2 regions of the Arthrobacter sp. TJ-236 genome follow, and region 2 is predicted to be linked to the other one. Evidence: predicted binding sites of a transcription regulator. Region 2 holds the regulator's gene; the other holds the start of a gene.

Region 1 (4,403 bases), on a different contig from region 2:
GAAGGCCATGATGCCGAACCCGCCCACCTGGATGAGCGCGAGGATGATCACGTGACCGAGCCCGGTCCAGTACACGGGGGTGTCGACGACGATCAGCCCGGTCACGCACACGGCGGACGTCGCGGTGAAGAGCGCCTCGAGGAGGGTGGCGCTGCCGGCACCCACCTTCGCGGTCGGGATCATCAGGAGCGCGGTCCCGCCGGCGATGGCCGCGGCGAACCCGAGGACGATCACCTGCGCCGGGTGCCGGGGGCTCAGGTGGCGGGCCCAGGCGGCGGAGCGCGTGAGGAACCCGCGGACGACGGCGGAGGCCTGCGCTTCCCGAGGGGTGTCTGTGCTCGGCCTCACGGGAACGCTCGAACCTCCGGCGGTGGGATGACGCTGTGGCGGCATCACGGGAGGGGCCCCGGGCCAGAGGCCATTCAACCCGAGCGGCGCGGCCCCGGAGGGTGTCTTTACGGCTTCTTGATGCTGTGGGCCGTCGGCTTCGTCCCCGCGGACGCGCAGGACGGGGCGTCAGGCCCGGAGGGCTCCGGCCACGTCGGTGAGCCGTGCGACCTCGTGGTCGGGCCGCGTCATGGCCGGCGGGTAGGGCGCTCCGCCACGGTTGAGCCAGACAGTACGGAGACCGGCACGGGAGGCGCCGTCGACGTCCCACGGATGCACCGCGACGAGCACGGCGTCGTCCGCGTCCCGCCCCCGTTCCCCCAGCGCGTACGCGTACGCCTCGGGTGCGGGCTTCCAGAGAGGGGCGTCCTCGACGGACAGGACGGCGGACACCAGGTCGCGGACGCCCGCCCGCTCGAGAAGGCCCGACGCCGTCGCGGCCGCGCCGTTCGTCAGTGCCACCACCTCGTGGCCGGCCTGCGCGAGGTCGCGGATGCCGTCGGCGACGTCGTCGTGCGGCGGGAGCGCCTGCAGCGCGTCGAGGACGTGCGCGACGGCGTCGTCGAGCCCGCGGTTGAGGGGCTGGTCCGCGAGGACGGACCGGAGTGCGCCCTCGGCCACCGTGCGGAAGGCCGGGTTGTCACCGAGGACGGTCAGGGCGAAGCCGTCGCGGAGCACCGCGGAGAACCAGTGCGCCGCCAGGTGGGGCGGCGCCCCGATCTCCTCGACGTGCTGCGCCATGCGGCCCATGTCCGAGAGCGTCTCGTTGACGTCGAGGAGGATCAGGGGAGGTGCCACTACTGGCGGTACCCCTCCACCTGGCTGATGGGCCGGGCGCCGGCGTCCGCGGGGTTCTCTCCGGCGTCGGCCTTGGCTCGGCGCTGGCGGAGCAGGTCCCAGCACTGGTCGAGATCCTCCTCCAGCTTCTTGAGCCGTACGGCGTGATCCTGGTGGGCCTCGCCGTCGCCCGCGTCCTGGGGCTGGTCGCGGAGGTCGTGTTCCTCCTGCACCAGTGCCTGGATGCGCTGCAGGATGTCGTGCTCGTCCATGGTGCCGTCCTTCGTCGTCGTCAGCTGGCTTACTGCTCAGGCTACTGATGCCCTTCCAGGCTGGCTAGGAGCGGCGTCGGCCCGCCCGAATTTGGCGGGCCGGTGAGATGCCCTAAGCTGTTCAGGAACAACCCGCCTGTGTAGCTCAGTCTGGTAGAGCATCCGCTTCACACGCGGAAGGCCCGGGGATCGAGGCCCCGCGCAGGCACGAACACCTGCTGGGAACAGCATCAGGAAGGCCCGTACCGCACGTCGGTACGGGCCTTCCTGCGTCTGATGTGTTCGTCGACGGTGAACAGGAAATCTCTTAGCAGTCGGCCATAGGGAGTGCTAATATCTTCGTAGTTGAGCGGAGGTCGCTCAACCTCGAAGAACCGACTACCGCACACCGTGCGGAACCTGTGAAGGAGTTGTTTCCCGTGGCCATGAAATTCGATCCGTTCCGTGAGCTTGACCGCGTCGCCGGCGCTCTCCTCGATCCCCGTCCCGGGCTGCGTCTCATGCCGATGGACCTCTACCGCGAGAAGGACCACTACGTCCTGTCGGCCGACCTCCCGGGTATCGATCCCGGATCCGTGGACATCGACGTCGACGGCCAGCTCCTGACCATCCGCGCCGAGCGCACCCTGCGCGGGGCGGAGGGCGTGAAGTGGCTGACCCGCGAGCGCGAGAGCGGCTCGTTCCTGCGCCAGCTCAACCTCGGGCAGGGCGTGGACACCGAAGGCATCTCGGCCCGCTACGAAAACGGTGTCCTCAGCGTCACCATCCCCGTCAGCGAGCGAGCCAGGCCCCGCAAGATCGAGGTCGTGAGCGGGGAGTCCTCCACTCCCATCGAGACCGCGACCGTCGAGTCCCCCGCTGGGACCCAGCAGCACTCCGTCGAGGCGTAGTCCCCACCCCGTCAGTACCCCCGGACGCCCGTCCGGGGGTACTGCTGCGTCCGGCCCCGGAAAAGGCTTGCGACGTCGGGGGCCGGACGCCAAGGATGAAGGCATGGACTTCACACCCACCTCAGCCATCGTCACCGGTTCCGATTCCGGCATCGGCCGCGCCACCGCCGTCGCCCTCGCAGCAGCGGGCTGCAACGTGGGGGTGACCTGGCACTCCGACCAGGAGGGCGCGGAGGAGACCGCGCGCCTCGTCCGCGAGAAGGGCGTGCGGGCCGCCGTCGCGCGGCTCGACACCACGGACGCACCCGCCTGCGGTGACGTGGTGGATCAGCTGGCCCGGGAGCTCGGCGGGCTGGACGTCTTCGTCAACAACGCCGGCGTCAACGGCGGCACGCTGTTCATGGAGACGGATTGGGACACGTGGCGCGGAACCCTCGGCGCCAACCTCGACGGCGCCTTCGTGTGCATCCAGCGGGCAGCCCGCCACATGATCGACGGCGGCCGGGGCGGCCGGATCATCGCGGTGACGAGCGTGCACCAGGAGCAGCCGCGTGTGGGGTCCGCCGCTTACGACGCCTCGAAGCACGGCCTGGGCGGCCTCATCCGCACCATCGCCCTTGAGCTGGCGGACCGCGGCATCACCGCTAACGCCGTCCTGCCGGGCGAGATCAACACGCCCATGAACGATTCCGCCGACCAGGACCCGCACACCATGGAACGCCCGGGCATCCCGCTCGGCCGGCCCGGTGCGCCCGAGGAGATCGCGGACGTCGTCGCCTTCCTCGCCTCCGGAGCATCGAGCTACGTCAACGGCGCCTCGTTCGTCGTGGACGGCGGGATGCTCCTGATGGGGCCGCAGGCCGGCTCGCACCTCACGAGCAACGACTGGCGGACGCTCTGACCCCTCCGGTGTGACATCGGGCACAACTTTCAGCAGCCGTTCACGTGGCGTTCAGTCCGTCCCGATACCGTGGCGCTTCCAGCTGCTTCGAAAGGCCCGCCATGGATGCTCCACACACCACTTCCACCGATACAGACCAGCAGGACTGGTCCGGCTTCCGCCGGGGCGAGCGCATCACGCTCCAGCATCCCGCCGGCACGCACCTCCGCGGGGTGCTGGACATGCGCAGCGACGACGCCTCCGTGCTGTGGATCCACCTCAACGACGGCGGTGGGCGGCGCCTGGTGCACCGCGCCGACGGATACCGGGTGCACCGGGGCTGAGCCGGGGCCCCTGCACGAGCCCCGACATGACGAAGGGCGGATCCCTCGAGGGGACCCGCCCTTCGTCATGAAAAACGCATCAGCTGATGCGGGGCCCACCCGAATCCGGGTCGTTCGTCGATGCGTCGGGCAGCGAGCCGTTCGCCGGCGATCCGCCGGAACCGCCGGTCGGCGGGGCCTCCACGTTGCCGCGCCAGGCACCCGTCTCACCGCCGCTCTTCTCGATGAAGTCCTTGAACCGCTTGAGGTCACCCTTCACCTGGGCGGTGTCGGCATTCACGACGGCCCCGATCTTCTCCGTGAAGGTCTCCGGGTGCCAGTCGATCTGCACCATGAGCCGCGTGAGGTTGTCGTCGAGACGGTGGAACGTGACGACTCCCGCATGGGATTCGCCGTCCGTGCTCTTCCATGCGACGCGCTCGTCGGGGTGCTGCTCGGTGATCTCGGCGTCGAACTCGCGCTTGACGCCTCCGATGCTGGTCACCCAGTGCGTGTGGGTGTCCGATGTCTGGGTGATGGAGTCCACTCCGCCCATGAACTGCGGGAAACTCTCGAACTGCGTCCACTGGTTGTAGGCCGTGGTGACCGGTACTGCTACGTCGATCGATTCCTGAACTGAAGCCAAAAGATTCTCCTTCGTAGAGACTCCGGAAGCGCCACGACGCCGTTCTTCAACAGCATTGTGACCGAAACCGTAAGTTCCCTTAGCGTAGGCCGAACCGGTTGGATTTGGCCAACGCACGGGTCTAGGGTGAAAGAAGGTCACCCGGGTCTGATCGGTACGTCATGTGCTCGGCCGGGCGGCGTATTTTTCTCTAGCACTGGAGGATTCATGAAGGCTTCACCCACCCTC
Region 2 (4,403 bases):
ACGGCCGTGATGATGCGCTCGGCGACGGCCTTCGGGTCCTTGCCCTGGGGGAGCTTCGGCGCCTCACCGGCGATGGGCCGCGTGGCGAGGCCGGTCTCGGTGTGCGGCGGCCGCACGTCGAGCACCCTCACGCCCTGCTTGCGCAGCTCGAGGGTCAGCGCCTTGCCGTAGGCACTGAGGCCCGCCTTCGTGGCGGAATACGCGGCCATGCCGGCGGTGGGGCTCTCGGCGACCACGGCACTGATCTGCGCGATGAAGGAATCCTTCGCGAGCTTCGGCGCGACCTCCCGCATGAGCCGCATGTAGCCGAGCAGGTTCACGAGCATGAGTTCATCGAGGGTGTCGTCGTCCACCTCGACGGCCGGGCCGAAGGCCACCACACCCGAGGCGAAGACGACGCCGTTCAGTTCCCGCCCGTACACGGCGGCCGCGATGTCAGCAGGGCCGGTGGGCTTGCCGAGATCGGCGGCGACCTGAGCGGTGACGGCGTCCCCGAGCTCCGAGGCGAGCGCGGTGAGCTTCTCCTCGGACCTGCCGGAGAGCGTGAGCTGCGCGCCCTGGGCGGCGAGTTGGCGGGAGAGCTCCGCTCCGAGCACTCCGGTTGCGCCGACGACCAGGACATGGGACCCGCTGAGCTCAGTCATGGGCCGAGTCTAACAACGGCGACCGACGCCCCACGGGCCACTGGCGACAACCGAGGACGCTACGGGCGGCCGCCGCCGTGCCGCCGCTTGAGCTCCTCGAGCTCCTGCTGCGCGGCGACCTCCGCCTCCAGTTCCTCGAAGGCCTGTTCCAGCCGGGGCGAGGAGGGGTCGGACCAGGAGAGTTCCTCGCGACCCCGGGCCTGGGCCTCGAAGCGGCGCACCTCGAGTTCGGCGTTGCGACGGGCCGCATCGATGGCCGCCGACTCCCGCGAGGACGCGCCGAGCGCCTCGTGGACGCCTCTCGTCGCCTCCGCCGCGGCCCGCCGGGCCAGGAGGGCGTCGTACTCCATCGCGTTGCGCTGCAGGCGCTCCTCGAGCCGCCGGACGTCGTCCTGCACCCTCCGCGACTGGTGCTCGGCCTCGGCCAGCTGGGAGGTGAGGGCCTCCAGCCGCTTCCGTGCGGAGATCGACTCCCGGATGGCAGCGCGCGCAGCGTCGTCGTCGCCGCGCTGCACGGCCGCCTCGGCCGCCCGCTCGACCCGGTGGAGGTAGAGGGCGGCCTCGTTGGCCGAGAGGCCGATGCGGTGATGGTGGGCGGCGAGGTCGGCGGCGCCGCGGCGGGCCTGGTCGAGGAGCGCGTGCTGGGACCGCTGGGCCTCCTCGGCCTGCACGCGCGGGTTCTTCTTCGCGTCCGCGGCGGCCGTGCGGTTCGCCGTGACGATGCGCTGGATGCGACGCCTGATGGTCACGCTCTACCCCCGAAGCCGTTGGATCACTGGTACCGAGACCAACAGTTCACCAGGCCTGGCGGTTCCCGTAGGTGTCACGCCAGGTGCTCATCGCCGAGATCTCGGTGCGCAGCCGCGCGGTGGCCTGCTCGAGCTGCAGCGTGTCCATCGAGCGGGAGGTCGCCAGGAGGGAGCGCCGGAGATCGGCGGAGAGTTCGTCGAGTGCCCGCGCCTGCGCCGAGAGGTCCCGGGTCCACTCCTGCTTGAGCGCGCGGTTGGGCTCGCGGTCCGCCGCCTTCAGAAGGGTCTCGAGGGACGCTGCGGCGCGGTCGATCTCCGCGGCCGCGCGCGGGAGGTCACCCACGGGGCGGTGCTGTGCCGCAGCTTCCTCGAGGGCGAGATGCGTGGCTCGGGAGGATCGCGTGAGGTTGCTGATCAGGCGGGCGGGTTCCCGCGTCAGGGGATCGGGCGCGTAGGCGCGCGCGGCGAGCATCCCGCGGTCCCGCGTGCGCTCGATGATCCGGGAGCGCTTGACCTTCCGGACCACGAGCCAGCCGGCCACGCCCGTTCCGGCGCCCAGCGTCGCGAGGATCCCGGCGCCGACCGCCAACGCCGCGATGATCGGCTCAAGCATCAGGACCTCCCGGTTCGACGTGCATGGTTCCAGTCTCCTCGCCCGCCCCGACGATTACCACCCGGCGACCACCCGACTACCACCCGACGGCGTCGGAGGACGACCGCGCGCGCTCCGGATCGGGCCGCCAGACCACGAGAGCCTGACTGCGCGGGCGCGGCCGCTGACCGCGTGCCAGCGTGACGACGTCGCCCGCGAGGCCCGCGGCGAAGATCCTGCTCGATTCCGACCGACCACGCTGCGCGGAGAGTTCGGAGGACAGCTCCGACACGCGCGCCTGCAGGGCGGCCACCTTGTTCTCGAGCTCGAGGATGCGTCGGATCCCCTCGAGGGAGACGCCCTCCTGGGACAGCCGCTGGATCTCCCGTAGCGTGCCGACGTCCTTCTGCGAGTAGCGCCTCGCCCTGCCGGGCGCCCGGCTAGGGATGACGAGCCCCAGGCGGTCGTACTGACGCAGGGTCTGGGGGTGCATGTCGGCGAGCTCCGCGGCCACGGAGATGACGTAGACGGGCATCGTGTAGTCCATCGGTGGCGTCCTTCCGTGCCGGTCCTCCCGGCGTTCGGTCGAATGTACTGTTACAGCCGCGCCTTCGCGGCAAGGCCGGCGCGGGGGTCGGCGTCCTTCGTGGCGTCCCTGAAGGCCTCGACGGCGGCCTCGGCCTCCTTGGACAGGTTCTGCGGCACCACCACCTCGACCGTGACCAGTAGATCCCCCGTGGCCTTGGAGGTCTTGACGCCCCTGCCCTTGAGGCGGAGCGTCCGGCCCGACGGCGTCCCCGCGGGAATGCGCATCCTCACCAGCTCGCCGGAGAGTGTCGGCACCTCGATCTCCGCACCGAGGGCGGCTTCCGGGAAGGTGACCGGGACGGTGATGCGGATGGTGTCGCCGTCGCGCTTGAAGAGCGGGTGATCCTTCACGGACACCGCGACCATGAGGTCTCCCGGGCCCGCCTGCCCGGGCTGACCCTTGCCCTTCACGCGGACCTTCTGCCCGTCGCGGATGCCCGCGGGGATGCGCACGTCGATCTGCTCGCCCGAGGGCTCACGCAGGCCGATGGTGGTGCCGTTGATGGCGCCCGCGAAGGAGATGGACGTGGTGGCCGTGCGGTCGGCGCCCTTCTGCGGACGTGGCTGCTGGAAGCCGCCGGGGAAGGTGCTGCCGCCCATGCCGCCGCCGCCGAAGAGGTCCGCGAACTCCGGCGGGAGGTTGCTGTTGGAGAAGCCGGTCCGCTGGCGCGGCCCCGCACCCTGGCCGAAGAGGTTCCCGAAGATGTCCTCGAAGCCCGCGCCGCCGCCGGCGCCAGCGCCCGGGCCCCCGGCGGAGAAGCGCGCGCCGCCGCCCATCGCACGGATGGCGTCGTACTGCTGGCGCTGCTCGGCATCGGACAGCACCGAGTACGCCTCCGACACGTCCTTGAACATCCGCTCGGACCCGGCATCCCCCTGGTTCTGATCAGGGTGATGCTGGCGTGCGAGCTTGCGGTACGCCTTCTTGATGTCGGCGTCGGACGCATCCTTGGAGACACCCAGGATCTTGTAGAAATCCTTGTCGACCCAATCCTGACTAGCCAATCGGAGTCTCCTTTCCTAGGAAGAACAATGAAGTACGGCGGGTCAAAAGCCATTTGAGGGCCCCTTAACCCGGGAGAGCCGGGCGGAGCACCGAGGAAGGCGGCTTTAATATTTCCCAGCGAGCTCTGCGAGTCGGGAAATTTCGTTGCCGCCGTTCGGTGTCCGCCCGGCGATGCAATCTACTCGGGTACTGCGACGATCACCTGCGCGGCCCGGAGGACGCGCTCCCCCTTGCGGTAGCCCGCCCGGAGAATCTGGCTGACACTGTCCGTCTGCACCTCGGCGCTCGGCTGCTGGATGAGGGCCTCATGGATGTTCGGGTCGAACTCCACCCCCACCTCGTCGATCCGCGTCAACTCGTACGTCCTGAGCACGTTCTCGAGCTTCCCCGCGATCGCCGCGAACGGGCCCTCGGCGAGATCGCCGTGCTGACGCGCGGCATCGATGTCGTCGAGGACGGGCATCAGCGTGGTGATGACCCCGATGACCGCCTGGTCCCGTGCGACGTCGCGGTCACGCTCGACGCGGCGCCGGTAGTTCACGTACTCGGCCTGCAGCCGGAGCAGATCGTTGCGGAGTTCCGCGACCACGTCCACCGCCGGGTTGCTCTCGCCGCCGGCCTCGTTGAGGATCGCCTCGGCCTGGGCCAGGGCGTCCCCCTCCGACGCGTCGGCCGCGGGAGCGGCCGGGCCGCCGGCCGCGGGATCCCCCGCAGCCGGCTCACCGGCGTCGTCCTGCTGCCCACGGACCTCACCGGTCTCGGGATCGATCTTCCGGTTGTCGCGGAAGTTCACCGGTTCCGCCTGGTGCTCTTCGTCGTTTCCG

What was found. Region 2 encodes HspR, which represses chaperone genes until heat shock. Its sites were predicted from a motif close to AAGTTGAGTCNNNNNGACTCAACTT; they were not measured.
Region 1: the regulator HspR is predicted to act here: its motif matches at 1,779-1,803, upstream of AC4D16_RS12770 (Hsp20/alpha crystallin family protein).

What each region holds. Positions count from the first base shown of each region.
Region 1 covers NZ_JBZCNI010000003.1:118,007-122,409, reverse strand. The annotation lists gene AC4D16_RS12790 (TrkH family potassium uptake protein) at 1-348, opposite strand, end outside; gene AC4D16_RS12785 (haloacid dehalogenase type II) at 517-1,185, opposite strand; gene AC4D16_RS12780 (DUF2630 family protein) at 1,185-1,436, opposite strand; tRNA gene AC4D16_RS12775 (tRNA-Val) at 1,571-1,644, shown strand; gene AC4D16_RS12770 (Hsp20/alpha crystallin family protein) at 1,862-2,326, shown strand; gene AC4D16_RS12765 (SDR family oxidoreductase) at 2,430-3,227, shown strand; gene AC4D16_RS12760 (hypothetical protein) at 3,329-3,550, shown strand; gene AC4D16_RS12755 (SRPBCC family protein) at 3,630-4,175, opposite strand; gene AC4D16_RS12750 (Dps family protein) at 4,383-4,403, shown strand, end outside.
Region 2 covers NZ_JBZCNI010000001.1:1,570,440-1,574,842, forward strand. The annotation lists gene AC4D16_RS07360 (MFS transporter) at 1-10, shown strand, start outside; gene AC4D16_RS07365 (SDR family NAD(P)-dependent oxidoreductase) at 1-644, opposite strand, end outside; gene AC4D16_RS07370 (PspA/IM30 family protein) at 704-1,393, opposite strand; gene AC4D16_RS07375 (hypothetical protein) at 1,440-2,006, opposite strand; gene AC4D16_RS07380 (heat shock protein transcriptional repressor HspR) at 2,083-2,532, opposite strand; gene AC4D16_RS07385 (DnaJ C-terminal domain-containing protein) at 2,583-3,578, opposite strand; gene AC4D16_RS07390 (nucleotide exchange factor GrpE) at 3,758-4,403, opposite strand, start outside.